One region of the Heyndrickxia sp. FSL W8-0423 genome, then DNA from elsewhere that is predicted to be linked to it. Evidence: a T-box and tRNA genes for the amino acid it is inferred to sense, from the RefSeq annotation. Region 1 holds a T-box; the other holds one or more tRNA genes.
The links. A T-box is a leader RNA that pairs with one kind of tRNA and senses whether it is charged. The one in region 1 lies ahead of thrS (threonine--tRNA ligase), so its partner is inferred to be a tRNA-Thr.
Positions count from the first base shown of each region.

Region 2: it has a tRNA-Thr gene. The T-box ahead of thrS (threonine--tRNA ligase) is inferred to sense a tRNA for this amino acid. The anticodon was not compared.

Region 1 is NZ_JBBPBE010000001.1:3,635,994-3,643,082, reverse strand. Features, by position in the region: gene MKY81_RS18660 (replication initiation and membrane attachment family protein) at 1-1,018, shown strand, start outside; gene dnaI (primosomal protein DnaI) at 1,031-1,972, shown strand; gene MKY81_RS18650 (putative sporulation protein YtxC) at 2,066-2,923, shown strand; T-box leader at 3,004-3,231, shown strand; gene thrS (threonine--tRNA ligase) at 3,285-5,210, shown strand; ribosomal protein L20 leader region at 5,350-5,488, shown strand; gene infC (translation initiation factor IF-3) at 5,636-6,139, shown strand; gene rpmI (50S ribosomal protein L35) at 6,162-6,362, shown strand; gene rplT (50S ribosomal protein L20) at 6,391-6,750, shown strand; gene MKY81_RS18625 (TVP38/TMEM64 family protein) at 6,878-7,089, shown strand, end outside.
Region 2 is NZ_JBBPBE010000001.1:1,958,534-1,965,622, forward strand. Features, by position in the region: rRNA gene MKY81_RS09840 (23S ribosomal RNA) at 1-1,693, shown strand, start outside; rRNA gene rrf (5S ribosomal RNA) at 1,805-1,921, shown strand; tRNA gene MKY81_RS09850 (tRNA-Asn) at 1,931-2,005, shown strand; tRNA gene MKY81_RS09855 (tRNA-Ser) at 2,009-2,100, shown strand; tRNA gene MKY81_RS09860 (tRNA-Glu) at 2,111-2,185, shown strand; tRNA gene MKY81_RS09865 (tRNA-Val) at 2,212-2,287, shown strand; tRNA gene MKY81_RS09870 (tRNA-Met) at 2,297-2,370, shown strand; tRNA gene MKY81_RS09875 (tRNA-Asp) at 2,389-2,465, shown strand; tRNA gene MKY81_RS09880 (tRNA-Phe) at 2,487-2,562, shown strand; tRNA gene MKY81_RS09885 (tRNA-Thr) at 2,584-2,659, shown strand; tRNA gene MKY81_RS09890 (tRNA-Tyr) at 2,683-2,766, shown strand; tRNA gene MKY81_RS09895 (tRNA-Trp) at 2,774-2,847, shown strand; tRNA gene MKY81_RS09900 (tRNA-His) at 2,850-2,925, shown strand; tRNA gene MKY81_RS09905 (tRNA-Gln) at 2,964-3,035, shown strand; tRNA gene MKY81_RS09910 (tRNA-Gly) at 3,039-3,113, shown strand; tRNA gene MKY81_RS09915 (tRNA-Cys) at 3,119-3,192, shown strand; tRNA gene MKY81_RS09920 (tRNA-Leu) at 3,199-3,280, shown strand; gene MKY81_RS09925 (MOSC domain-containing protein) at 3,962-4,594, opposite strand; partial or broken gene MKY81_RS09930 (type I restriction-modification system subunit M N-terminal domain-containing protein) at 5,210-5,461, shown strand; gene MKY81_RS09935 (VOC family protein) at 5,897-6,277, shown strand; gene MKY81_RS09940 (dihydrofolate reductase family protein) at 6,527-7,087, shown strand.

The sequences.
Region 1 (7,089 bases):
GATGCTGAATGTTTTTTTATACCGCCAATTAGGTCGTACACATTTTTTAAGATTAAAAAATTTATTTGCTGATCAAATGGTTGATAAACAGGAATATAAAGAAATTACTCGGACATTTCAAGAAGTGTATACAACTAGTGGAGATAATTTATTCCAAGATTCAGATGCTAACGATGCAAGTAAAATAGGAATGGACGAACAATTTATTTCTAGGTCTTCCACTAGTAAGATAAATATAGAAAACACCGACTTTGATTTTGAATTATTAATGGCGGGACTGAATGAGCTTATCATTCCAAAGAGTGCGATCACGAAACAGGTGAAAGCTGCTATCACTAACCTATCGTTTTTGTACAATATAAATGCTTTGGAAATGAAAAATTTATTGTTAAGTGCACTTAACGCAGAACAAGAGATTGATATTGAACAACTTCGAAAAGGGGCAAGAGATTGGTACCAATTAGAACATTCCCAACAATTACCTAAGCTTGTTGACCGATTACAACCCGTCCTCTACCGATCCAATATTGAGGAGACGAATACTCAGGAAGAAAAGTTGATTGTTTACTTAGAAACGATTTCACCAAGACAGCTTTTAATCGATATTTCTGATGGCAGTGAACCATCGAAATCCGATTTACAAGCGATAGAAGAGATCATGTTTCAACAACAACTTCCGCCGGGCGTCATAAATGTGCTCATTCAATATGTAATGCTTAAAACAGACATGAAACTTACTAAAAATTATTTAGAGAAGATTGCTTCCCACTGGTCAAGGAAAAAAGTGAAAACGGTCAAAGAAGCAATGGAATTGGCTAAAAATGAGCATAAACAATACCAGCAGTGGGCTGATAATAAAAATGACCGAAAAGAAAAACGGAAAAAACCGATACGTACGGAAAAAATTCCTGATTGGTTTAATGAAAAGGAGGATAAACCGGTAAATCAAGAGAATTCAGAGGATTTTAACGAAAAACTAAAACGGCTTGAAATGATAAAGCAACAATATAAAAAATAGGAGGTGAATCGAATGGAAAAAATCAATGATACATTAAAAAAATTGTCTATGCGAACAAATTTTAAACAGAGATATGAAGAAGAAAGAAATGAGATTTTAAAAAATGAAGATGTTCGCAAATTTCTATTGGAAAATGAAGGGCGAATTACAAGTTCAATGATTAATAATAGTTTAATGAAATTGTATGAATTTATTTCTCAATCGAAAAATTGTCAAAAATGCCAAAGCTTAGATCAATGTATAAATATGATGCAAGGTTATGAACCTGAACTTATTTTAACCGGAAACTCCATTGATATAACGTACCGGCCTTGTCATCGGAAAGTTTATCATGATGAAAGAAAGAAAACCGAAAAATTAATTCAAAGCATCTATGTTCCTAAAGATATTTTAAAAGCTCGAATCGCTGACTTTGATTTTAATGCTAACACCCCGGGTAGAGCGATCGCGTTTGAATATGCAGAAAAGTTCGCTAGGGAATATGAACCGGGAAATAATATGAAGGGTTTATATTTATTTGGCAGCTTTGGGGTTGGGAAATCGTATTTATTAGCTGCTATTGCTAACCATTTAGCGGAAACGAAACAAATTTCTTCACTCATAGTCTATGTGCCGGAGTTTTTCAGAGAAATGAAACAATCGCTTGGGGATCATACTGTAAATGAAAAAATGGAAATGGTAAAAAAATCACCTATCCTTATGCTTGATGATATTGGGGCGGAAGTTATGTCAAGCTGGACTCGAGATGAAATATTAGGGTCTATTTTACAATTTCGTATGCAAGAAAATTTACCAACATTCTTTTCATCGAATTTTGATTTTGATGCTTTACTGCACCATCTTACTTATTCACAGCGCGGAGAAGAGGAGAAAATGAAAGCGGCACGAATTATGGAGCGGATTAAATATCTTTCTACGCCTGTACGTATCGATGGACCGAATCGGCGACACTAGAAAACAACCCTTTTTATTCATACCATACTTCTAAATTGTCCAAGCAATCCATATATATATAACATGGATAATTCCATGTCAGGGGGGATATGCTTGGATTTTATTTTTAAAGATTTGGAAGATGCAATTTGGCTTCATGAATATTTTATTAAAAGAAATAAGGCGGTTTGGTTTCACGAAACGACTTTTCAAAATCAAAAACAATATTTTATAACAATTGACGTCAAATTAATTTCGATTACTGATATACAAGAGGGAATTATACAATTTATTGTATTGAAAAAACGATTAGATTGGGTTCGTGATATTCTAGATGAGTATTTTTATTATAAAGAGGAGTCAGAGCAGAATAATATCCTTGATATCGTTATTGAAATGTTCAATGGTGAACGTAAGGAATTAACTAATATCACAGGTGTTATTAATGATGAAGAAATGATACAGAAGGCTATTTTTCCTTTGTTGGAACAACATGAATCGGTTTCATTCGATTCGCTGCTTAAATTTAGATTAAAAGCCTACTTCGAACGATTGATCCAATACGTTGAGATGGCAATTGATGAATATAAAATGGAACAAGAATATCAAGTATTTGTTCAAACGTTAAGGGATTATTTAGAGAAACGAGAACCGAAAATAAAAATTGTAAGAATTTATTTTGAAGGTTACGGGAAATTTTTTGATGAGCATTTTAAAGAAATTACGAAGAAAGAAATAGCCGAATTAATGGATCGAAGATTGTTAACTAACCATCCTATTTATATTGATTCTGTTACCATCGCACCGTTATTATCCATTGCGCCAACGAAGATTTATGTATATATTGATTCGGAGGAAAATGGCTTAATTCGTACAATCCAAAATATATTCGAAGAAAGAGTAATCCTTTTAAAAAAGGAGCATTTTGCGAAAGATAAGCAGCTTGTAATGAAAAATATGATTAATCGGTAATATCACTCTTGATTTTCTCTTGTGAACCGTCTATAATAACGTACATATTAGTAAAGTACGAATTGGTACTAGTAAATAGTTTAAATGTAATGATGAGGACAACAGTATTCCTTTACGGTTCCCAGAGAGGAAAGATTTGGTGAAACTTTCCAACACGAAATGAGTACTTACCACCTCTAAACTTCAACTGCGAAAGAGCATTCTATTAGTAGTTGACGGAACCATTCCGTTAAAAATGATCCGAAGTCATATCATATTTCTGATATGTAAACTAGGGTGGAACCACGTGTATATAGCTCGTCCCTTTCCAGGGACGAGTTTTTTATTTGTATAATTTTTTAACAAAAGGAGTGTAAAAAACATGTCTGACATGATTAAGATGACTTTTCCAGATGGTGCTGTTAAGGAGTTTCCATCCGGAACAACAACTGAAGATATTGCAGCATCCATTAGTCCAGGGTTAAAGAAAAAAGCAATTGCCGGGAAAGTAAATGAAAAATTAATTGATTTTCGTACTCCAATTACCGTTGATGGATCAATTGAAATAGTCACACCAGACCATAAAGATGCTCTAGAGGTGCTTCGCCACAGTACTGCCCATTTAATGGCACAAGCTGTAAGAAGAATATTCGGACATGTTAAATTAGGTGTTGGACCTGTTATTGAAGATGGTTTCTTCTATGATATGGACCTTGAAGTGTCTATTACCCCAGAAGATCTACAAAAAATAGAAAAAGAAATGAAGAAAATTATTAGTGAAAATCTCGAAATCGTTCGTAAAGAAGTTACTCGCGATGAAGCGAAAGAACTGTTTGCGGGTGACGAATATAAGCAGGAATTAATCGACGCGATACCTGCAGATGAGAAAGTAACAATCTATGAGCAAGGTGAATTCTTTGATCTTTGTCGTGGGGTTCACGTTCCATCGACAGGAAAAATTAAGGAATTTAAACTGCTAAGCATTGCTGGTGCTTACTGGCGCGGAAATAGCGATAATAAGATGCTCCAACGTGTATATGGAACAGCCTTCTTTAAGAAAGAAGATTTAGAACAACATTTAAAATTTTTAGAAGAAGCAAAAGAAAGAGATCACCGTAAAATCGGAAAAGAATTAAATTTATTTACGACTTCCCAAAAGGTTGGACAAGGTCTTCCACTATGGATGCCAAAAGGTGCAACCATTCGTCGGACTGTTGAACGTTATATCGTCGACAAGGAAGAGCGTCTAGGTTATGATCATGTATACACACCAATTATGGGCAGTGTCGATTTATATAAAACAAGCGGTCACTGGGATCATTACCAAGAGGACATGTTCCCGGTTATGGAAATGGACAATGAACAATTAGTGCTTCGTCCAATGAACTGCCCTCATCATATGATGATATATAAAAACGGCATTCATAGTTATCGCGAATTGCCAATTCGTATTGCGGAGCTAGGTACGATGCACCGTTATGAAATGTCAGGAGCACTTTCAGGATTACAGCGTGTTCGTGGAATGACATTGAATGATGCACATATTTTTGTTCGTCCTGATCAAATCAAAGAGGAATTCCAACGGGTAGTTGAATTAATTATTGCCGTATATAAAGACTTTGATATTACAGATTATTCATTCCGCCTATCGTATCGTGATCCTGAAGATAAAGAAAAATACTTCGATGATGATGAAATGTGGAACAAAGCCCAAAGTATGCTTAAAGAGGCTATGGATGGTTTAGGACTAGAATATTTTGAAGCAGATGGAGAAGCAGCTTTTTACGGACCTAAATTGGATGTACAAGTGCGGACAGCATTAGGTAAAGATGAAACACTTTCAACTGTTCAGCTTGATTTCTTATTGCCGGAGCGCTTTGACTTAACATATGTTGGTGAAGATGGAAAGCCGCACCGCCCGGTTGTTATTCACCGTGGAGTTGTATCAACAATGGAACGTTTTGTAGCCTACTTAATTGAGGAGTACAAAGGTGCGTTTCCAACTTGGTTAGCTCCGATACAAGCGGTTGTTATTCCTGTTTCACCGGATGTTCACTTTGATTATGCGAAACAAGTGGAAGAAAAGCTTCGTTCTGAAGGATTTAGAGTTGAGTTAGACTCGCGAAATGAAAAAATTGGTTACAAAATTCGTGAGCATCAAATGCAAAAAATTCCTTATATGCTTGTTGTGGGAGATAATGAAGTAAGTGAAAACGCAGTCAACGTACGTAGATACGGTGAACAGAAATCAGAAACAATTCCTTTCGAACAATTTATTGCTCATTTGAAAAATGAAGTAGTGAAATAAATTTCAAAAAAATGTTGCGGAAGAAATAAGATTTTGATAATATAAATGATGTTGCAAAAAGAAATCGTAATAATTATAAGCCATTGACATCAAATTGCGATGTATGATATATTATCTAAGGTAAATTGAATATTAGTTTGAGGAAAAGAAGAAGCACCCGCTTCTCGCCTGATTGACGCAAGATTGCAGTTGGCAGGTTTCGAAATTCATCACATTCTTAACTATTCATGCGAATGTAAAGTGCGGGTTCTTTTTAAGGCCCGTACTTTTTTAATGCTTGTGAAACCGATGTTAACTAAAAATTGTGTTCAAAACGGTATGTCGGCTTAATTCTTCACCCAAATGATGTATTCTATTAATAGCGATCGGCTTAAAGCCGGGTCTGTGCAAAAAAAACTTGGAGGTGGCTAATTATTAGCAAAGATATGATGGTTAACGATGGCATTCGTGCTCGAGAAGTTCGTCTTATTGGTCAAAATGGCGAGCAGCTAGGTGTTAAATCTCGAAATGAAGCAATTGAGATCGCATCACGAGTGAATCTTGATCTTGTACTTGTTGCTCCAAATGCAAAACCACCAGTAGCCAAAATTATGGACTATGGGAAATATCGATTTGAACAACAAAAGAAAGATAAAGAAGCACGTAAAAATCAAAAAGTTATCAACTTAAAAGAGGTTCGATTGAGCCCAACGATTGATGAACATGACTTTAATACAAAGCTTCGCAATGCCCGTAAGTTTCTCGAAAAGGGCGATAAAGTAAAAGCTTCTATTCGTTTTAAAGGTCGTGCAATTACACATAAAGAAATCGGTCAAAAAGTTCTTGATCGTTTCGCAAAGGAATGTGAAGACCTAGGTACGATTGAATCGAAACCAAAAATGGACGGTCGAAGTATGTTCTTAGTATTAGCACCAAAAACTGAAAAGTAATGTCTGAAGGAGGAAATATCCTATGCCAAAAATGAAAACTCACCGCGGCTCAGCAAAGCGTTTCAAAAGAACAGGTTCAGGTAAATTAAAACGTTCTCATGCTTACAGAAGCCATATGTTTGCTAATAAAACAGTTAAACAAAAACGTAAGCTTCGTAAAGCAACACTTGTTTCTAAAGGTGATTTTAAACGTATTCGTCATATGCTTGACAATCTTAAGTAATGAGCGATTTATATAGGAGGGAAATAATATGCCACGTGTAAAAGGCGGAATAGTTAGCCGCAGACGTCGTAAAAAAGTATTAAAATTAGCAAAAGGTTATTTCGGTTCAAAACATACATTATATAAAACAGCTAATGAGCAAGTAATGAAATCTTATATGTATGCTTATCGTGACCGTCGTCAGAAAAAACGCGACTTCCGTAAGCTTTGGATTACTCGTATCAATGCAGCTGCACGTATAAATGGCCTTTCTTACAGCCGTTTAATGCACGGACTAAAGCTTGCTGGTATTGAAGTAAACCGCAAAATGCTTGCTGATTTAGCTATTCATGATGAAAAAGCATTCACTGAACTTGCTAACCAAGCAAAAGCTCAATTTACAAAATAATGCTATTTTGAAAGTCATCCTCTTTGTGAAGGATGGCTTTTTTTGTTTGTCATAACATAACAATTTATTAAATATCTTTTAGTAAAGTGTCTACATCAAGAATGACAAGAAGAGAGTGGTGAGAAAAATGAATGAGCAATTATTAATGTTATTTTCATTTGTAGAAGGTAGTGCAGTATTGGCTCCTTTTATGTTTATTCTTTTTCATGTGCTTAGGCAATTTTTATTTATTCCAGTGGCCGTAGTTTGTATGGCAGGGGGAATATTATTCGGAAGTTTACTTGGTATTATTTATTCATTAGCCGGATTAATGCTGCTTTCAGTCCTTTTCTATGGATG
Region 2 (7,089 bases), 1.7 Mb from region 1:
GTTCTAAGGGCTGAGAAGCTAGACCGTAAGGACTGGTGGAGCGCTTAGAAGTGAGAATGCCGGTATGAGTAGCGAAAGAAGGGTGAGAATCCCTTCCACCGAATGCCTAAGGTTTCCTGAGGAAGGCTCGTCCGCTCAGGGTTAGTCGGGACCTAAGCCGAGGCCGAAAGGCGTAGGCGATGGACAACAGGTTGATATTCCTGTACCACCTCTTCACCGTTTGAACGATGGGGGGACGCAGGAGGATAGGGTAAGCGCGCTGCTGGAATAGCGCGTCCAAGCAGTTAGAGGGGTGACGAGGCAAATCCCGTCACCATGTACCTTGAGCTGTGATGGCGAGGGAAATATAGTACCGAAGTTCCTGATTCCACACTGCCTAGAAAATCCTCTAGTGAGGTGAAAGGTGCCCGTACCGCAAACCGACACAGGTAGGCGAGGAGAGAATCCTAAGGTGAGCGAGAGAACTCTCGTTAAGGAACTCGGCAAAATGACCCCGTAACTTCGGGAGAAGGGGTGCTCTGTTAGGGTGCAAGCCCGAGAGAGCCGCAGTGAATAGGCCCAGGCGACTGTTTAGCAAAAACACAGGTCTCTGCGAAGCCGTAAGGCGAAGTATAGGGGCTGACGCCTGCCCGGTGCTGGAAGGTTAAGAGGAGAGGTTAGCGCAAGCGAAGCTTTGAATTGAAGCCCCAGTAAACGGCGGCCGTAACTATAACGGTCCTAAGGTAGCGAAATTCCTTGTCAGGTAAGTTCTGACCCGCACGAAAGGCGCAACGATCTGGGCACTGTCTCAACGAGAGACTCGGTGAAATTATAGTACCTGTGAAGATGCAGGTTACCCGCGACAGGACGGAAAGACCCCGTGGAGCTTTACTGCAGCCTGATATTGAATTTTGGTACAGCTTGTACAGGATAGGTAGGAGCCTTTGAAGCCGGAGCGCCAGCTTCGGTGGAGGCGTCGGTGGGATACTACCCTGGCTGTATTGAAATTCTAACCCGCACCCCTGAATCGGGGTGGGAGACAGTGTCAGGCAGGCAGTTTGACTGGGGCGGTCGCCTCCTAAAAGGTAACGGAGGCGCCCAAAGGTTCCCTCAGAATGGTTGGAAATCATTCGCAGAGTGTAAAGGCACAAGGGAGCTTGACTGCGAGACCTACAAGTCGAGCAGGGACGAAAGTCGGGCTTAGTGATCCGGTGGTTCCGCATGGAAGGGCCATCGCTCAACGGATAAAAGCTACCCCGGGGATAACAGGCTTATCTCCCCCAAGAGTCCACATCGACGGGGAGGTTTGGCACCTCGATGTCGGCTCATCGCATCCTGGGGCTGTAGTCGGTCCCAAGGGTTGGGCTGTTCGCCCATTAAAGCGGTACGCGAGCTGGGTTCAGAACGTCGTGAGACAGTTCGGTCCCTATCCGTCGTGGGCGTAGGAAATTTGAGAGGAGCTGTCCTTAGTACGAGAGGACCGGGATGGACGCACCGCTGGTGTACCAGTTGTCTTGCCAAAGGCATCGCTGGGTAGCTATGTGCGGAAGGGATAAGTGCTGAAAGCATCTAAGCATGAAGCCCCCCTCAAGATGAGATTTCCCTTAGTTTATCTAAATAAGACCCCTGAAAGATGATCAGGTTGATAGGTTCGAGGTGGAAGTGTGGCGACACATGGAGCTGACGGATACTAATCGGTCGAAGACTTATCCTAATTTGATTCAACGTTATTACTGTTTCTCATCTATCTAGTTTTGAAGGAATAATTTTAAATTAATCCTTGAAAAATTTCAAAAATCATATATAATAATATATGTCCATAAGGTTTGGTGGCTATAGCGAGAAGGTCACACCCGTTCCCATCCCGAACACGGAAGTTAAGCTTCTCAGCGCCGATGGTAGTTGGGGGATCTCCTCCTGCAAGAGTAGGACGTCGCCAAGCTTGTAATATTCCGCAGTAGCTCAGTGGTAGAGCTATCGGCTGTTAACCGATCGGTCGTAGGTTCGAATCCTACCTGCGGAGCCATTAGGAGAGCTGTCCGAGTGGCCGAAGGAGCACGATTGGAAATCGTGTAGACGGTTAACGCTGTCTCAAGGGTTCAAATCCCTTGCTCTCCGCCATTTAAACTGTGGCCCGTTGGTCAAGCGGTTAAGACACCGCCCTTTCACGGCGGTAACACGGGTTCGAATCCCGTACGGGTCACCATTTAATAAATTTTAACTATACATATTGGAGGATTAGCTCAGCTGGGAGAGCACCTGCCTTACAAGCAGGGGGTCGGCGGTTCGATCCCGTCATCCTCCACCATATTATTGTCGCGGGGTGGAGCAGTCTGGTAGCTCGTCGGGCTCATAACCCGAAGGTCGCAGGTTCAAATCCTGCCTCCGCAATTGATTTGAAATTAAAATGGTCCGGTAGTTCAGCTGGTTAGAATGCCTGCCTGTCACGCAGGAGGTCGCGGGTTCGAGTCCCGTCCGGACCGCCATTTTCTTCAAATATATAAAGTGGCTCGGTAGCTCAGTCGGTAGAGCAATGGACTGAAAATCCATGTGTCGGCGGTTCGATTCCGTCCCGAGCCACCATTTATTAATTATATAGACTAAGCCGGCCTAGCTCAATTGGTAGAGCAACTGACTTGTAATCAGTAGGTTGGGGGTTCAAGTCCTCTGGCCGGCACCAGTCATTACTTTTAGTAATGATATGGAGGGGTAGCGAAGTGGCTAAACGCGGCGGACTGTAAATCCGCTCCTTCGGGTTCGGCGGTTCGAATCCGTCCCCCTCCACCATTATTAAAGGGGCATAGTTTAAAGGTAGAACTAAGGTCTCCAAAACCTTCAGTGTGGGTTCGATTCCTACTGCCCCTGCCATGGCGGATGTGGCGAAGTGGTTAACGCATCGGATTGTGGTTCCGACATTCGTGGGTTCGATTCCCATCATCCGCCCCATTTATGAACAAATAAATATTTACATCATATATTATTATTGGGCTATAGCCAAGTGGTAAGGCAACGGACTTTGACTCCGTCATTCGTTGGTTCGAATCCAGCTAGCCCAGTTTGCGGAAGTAGTTCAGTGGTAGAACACCACCTTGCCAAGGTGGGGGTCGCGGGTTCGAATCCCGTCTTCCGCTCCAACAATGGCGGCATAGCCAAGTGGTAAGGCAGAGGTCTGCAAAACCTTTACCACCGGTTCGAATCCGGTTGCCGCCTCCATATTATGCCGGTGTGGCGGAATTGGCAGACGCGCACGACTCAAAATCGTGTTCCTTCTGGAGTGTCGGTTCGACCCCGACCACCGGTATCATAGCACTGCTTGCCAATGTAGTGAAATCAACGTTTCTTACTCTATGTAAGGAACGTTTTTTATTTATCTCAAATACGATTCTTTGAAAATTATTGTGTACATAAAATCGTGAGCGTACCTGTCATTAAACAAGGAGGAATTTAAAAATGGCAAGGCATACAAAAGAATTATCTATTGAGGAGTATCAATCATTAACAGTCCAAAAAGCGTAAAGGAAATTGATTTCAAAACTGCTCTTTCTTTATTTGTTGATGATTGTCAAATCAGAAATCTAAGCCTCAAACAATCCAATATTATAGAAATGAATTATCTGTTTTCTTTAAAATCCTAAGAGAACAGGAAATTACCCCCTCACTAGACACTATTTCTAAAGAGCATATAAAGCGATAAAGCGAAATGTCATTCTCTATATGAATGAGAAGGGATTGCAAACAGTAACAATGGACACACGTTTAAGAGCAATTAGAGCATTTTTAAATTTCCTGCATCGTGAACGGCATCTTAAAGAAATTTAGTTAATTGACATTAAACTGCTTAAAGACCGTAAAAAATGGATAAAAATGTAAAATAACATTGACTGTTTCGGCAGTCCTATTTTAGTTCAATAAGATATACATAAAAAAACTAGCTTTTTGGTCTAGGTTTAGCGTCATCCACAGTTTTCTACACAGCAGAGAATCATAACAATTTTAAAAATCTATTCCTCCAGTCCTCTGCAAGGGCATCAACTGCCAATATCTTTTCAATTGATGCTTTATCCTGTTTTTGGTGAAAAAGAATTTGAGTAGCAAAAGAAACGGATATTTCTTTTGAGTGTTTTTCCAAAAGAGTTATTTCCGAATCGAACTTAATAGTTCCCTCTTCCAATACCCGAAAAAAGTAACCAGTTAGAGTCGTTTCAATCACTTTCTTTAAAAGTTGTTTTTCCTCGTTATAATTGGAGATAGTTACACAAGGTACCCTCCCTTGTGTTATTTGAAGAATAGTATCCCCTATTTTATATATGTCACCAATACAAACCTGTTCTTCCGTCATACCTGTTGCAGTAATATTTTCCCCAAAAGCAGGTAGAATAAGCTTTTTTTGAAATACTTCTTCCCAATAAGAGTAATGCTCGAATGGATAGAAACATACTACACGGTCTGATCCCCCGTGAAATTTGTGATTTGCAACATCATCACCAACAATGATAGATTTTTCTACTTTAAAGGATTTTACAGCCGATTTCCCTATTCCAGAAAACCCTATTTTATTATTCCAATTGTATTCCTTCGGTTTTCCAACAGCTAAATTAATAATTTTTCGATTCAATTTGAATTTACCTCACTTCAACAGAACTCCAAAATCCGCTAATATAAATTGTATTATACTAGTGTCACTTGAAAAGGTACAATTATTAAAAAAACATTGGGGTTAGGAAAAGATTAATATACTTTAAAGAATGTGCAGGAATGATCTTAAACTATAGGGTACTTTAATTAAATAAACAACTTTTCTAGAGCATACGGTTTTTTTTTGTTGGTTAAAAGGCCAAATGGATTAGAAAATGTAAGTATAGACCATGACCTAAATAAAACAAATTCATTGCTCTATATCTATTAAAACCCGCCCTATTTATATGCTTATAATCATCTATTTCTAAATTAAAATGTACGTAAACAATTACTAATATTAAGTCAAGACATGGCCTGTACAATTGGAGTAATTGTTTGTATATACTATTACTTTTTGATGTTCGAACATTTATAATAGTAGGTATTATGAGCTATTTTGACGAATAGTAAATAGGGTGTCACTAAGTGATTTTAGCGATAAAATGAGATTAGCTATTACAAAGCGATAAGCATTTTAAAAATTACTCAAATTATCTCAATCTAGCTACATGAAAAGTAGATTCGAAAAAATTTATTAAATGAGGTACATAAGATGATTAACTTCCAAGACAAAGTAAGCTTCATTTGGTCAATCGCAGAGATTTTACGTGGACCATATAAACCAGAAGACTACGGTAAAATCGTTTTACCATTAGCAGTATTACGTCGTTTTGACTGTGTATTAGAGAGCACAAAAGAGGAAGTATTAGCAAAGGCAGAGCAGTTTGCTTCAATGAAAGAAGATGCTCGTGAACCGATTTTAAATCGTGTGTCAAAGCAAAACTTCCACAACACAAGTAAATATTGAATTTTTGCTTATTCAGAGCAGCTAACCGGAATTTCTCCGCTTATCTCCGCTACTTAAGCTTCCTCTATATACATTAGCCGGAAATTATCCGCCTATGAATTCTCATATCTCTACGAAAATCATCAATGAATAACTATAGAGCCAAGACCAAAGAACCGTGGTTTTGTAAATAAAAAACACAGCATTTTCTCCACAAACTAACACGTTAACTAATTAAAATGTTGCTATAGTTCGGTCTTTATCGGAGATTCAACGATTGTTATATAATTAAATTTGCTTTTTTTGCTGTGTGTATGTGCTGCCGAAGTGGGAGGCAGTATTCTCTAGGTCTATACTAGTATCTGCAAAATACACACTCCTTTTTAAAGTAATTAGAAGGAACAACCGACAACAATCTAGAAATATACAAGAGATAAAAAAGGAGGTTTCCGAATGGAAAAAACATTGCCTATAAAAAACCAAATGAATGGTGTATTTGTTCATGTTACAAATTTAAAGGTTTCAGCAAAATGGTACGCTGATTTGTTAGGACTGGACGTTGATTTAGATAGAGTCGTTTCGCCTGTTTATAATATACCCGTGGAAGGAACTACTTCATTGACTTTGGATGACCATACGTTTGATCCTGAATTTAACCATACTATTAGTTCAAGTCCCATTTTTAATTTTTACGCACCAAATATTGATGACGCCTATCAATATATTAAAGACAAAGGCATTGAAATTGTGAGAGAAATAGAGACGGTTGGCGATACAGCTTGGTTTAACATAAAAGACCCGGATGGAAATGTAGTTATGATTTGTAATTGTTAAAAGAATAGGTAAATCACCAGAAAAGGTCAACGGTTGTTGCCTTTCTACAATTTAATTTTATTAAAATTTCCTTAAAAAAATTTTGTACTAATTTCTCAATAATTTAATTTACGTAATGAAAAAAGAAAGATATTCTTTATTCAAAATTTTAGTTTCAAATAGAAGTTGAAGAAGAATAACAATTAGAGAAAATTAATAGAGTTTAATAGAAATAATTTAGAAAATTTATTTTAAAGGTGGGACTAAATTATGTCAGAATTGATTTATCATGTGGCAACTACGGCCGATGGATATATCGCAGATCCAAATTACATTGCGGATGATTCGATTTTTCTTTATGAAGGTGACCACGGACCTGACTTTTTATCTGATATTAGAGAATATGGAATTGCTTTAATGGGAGGAAAATCATACAAGCTCGGATTAAAGGATGGAATGAAACCAGGAGAGCCTTGGCCACTTGCAAAGTTTGCAAATCCCGATCTTAAGCACTATGTTTTCTCGAGTAAATTGAATATTGAGTCGAATGAGGAAGTGGGGTTTGTAAAAGAAAACGCAATTGAGTTTGTCAACGCTTTAAAACAAACAGTGAATCAAAAAATTTGGCTTTGTGGTGGTGGTCAACTGGCTGGTTCACTCCTTGACCATGAATTGATCGACACTCTTATACTAAAAGTTAATCCTGTCATGATTGGAGAAGGTATTTCACTTTTTGGTTCGAGTAAAAAACGGATTCAATTAGAACTTATGGACCTAAAAAAATATAACAATGGGGTTATATTGACAAAATACAGGATAATATACAAGTAAAT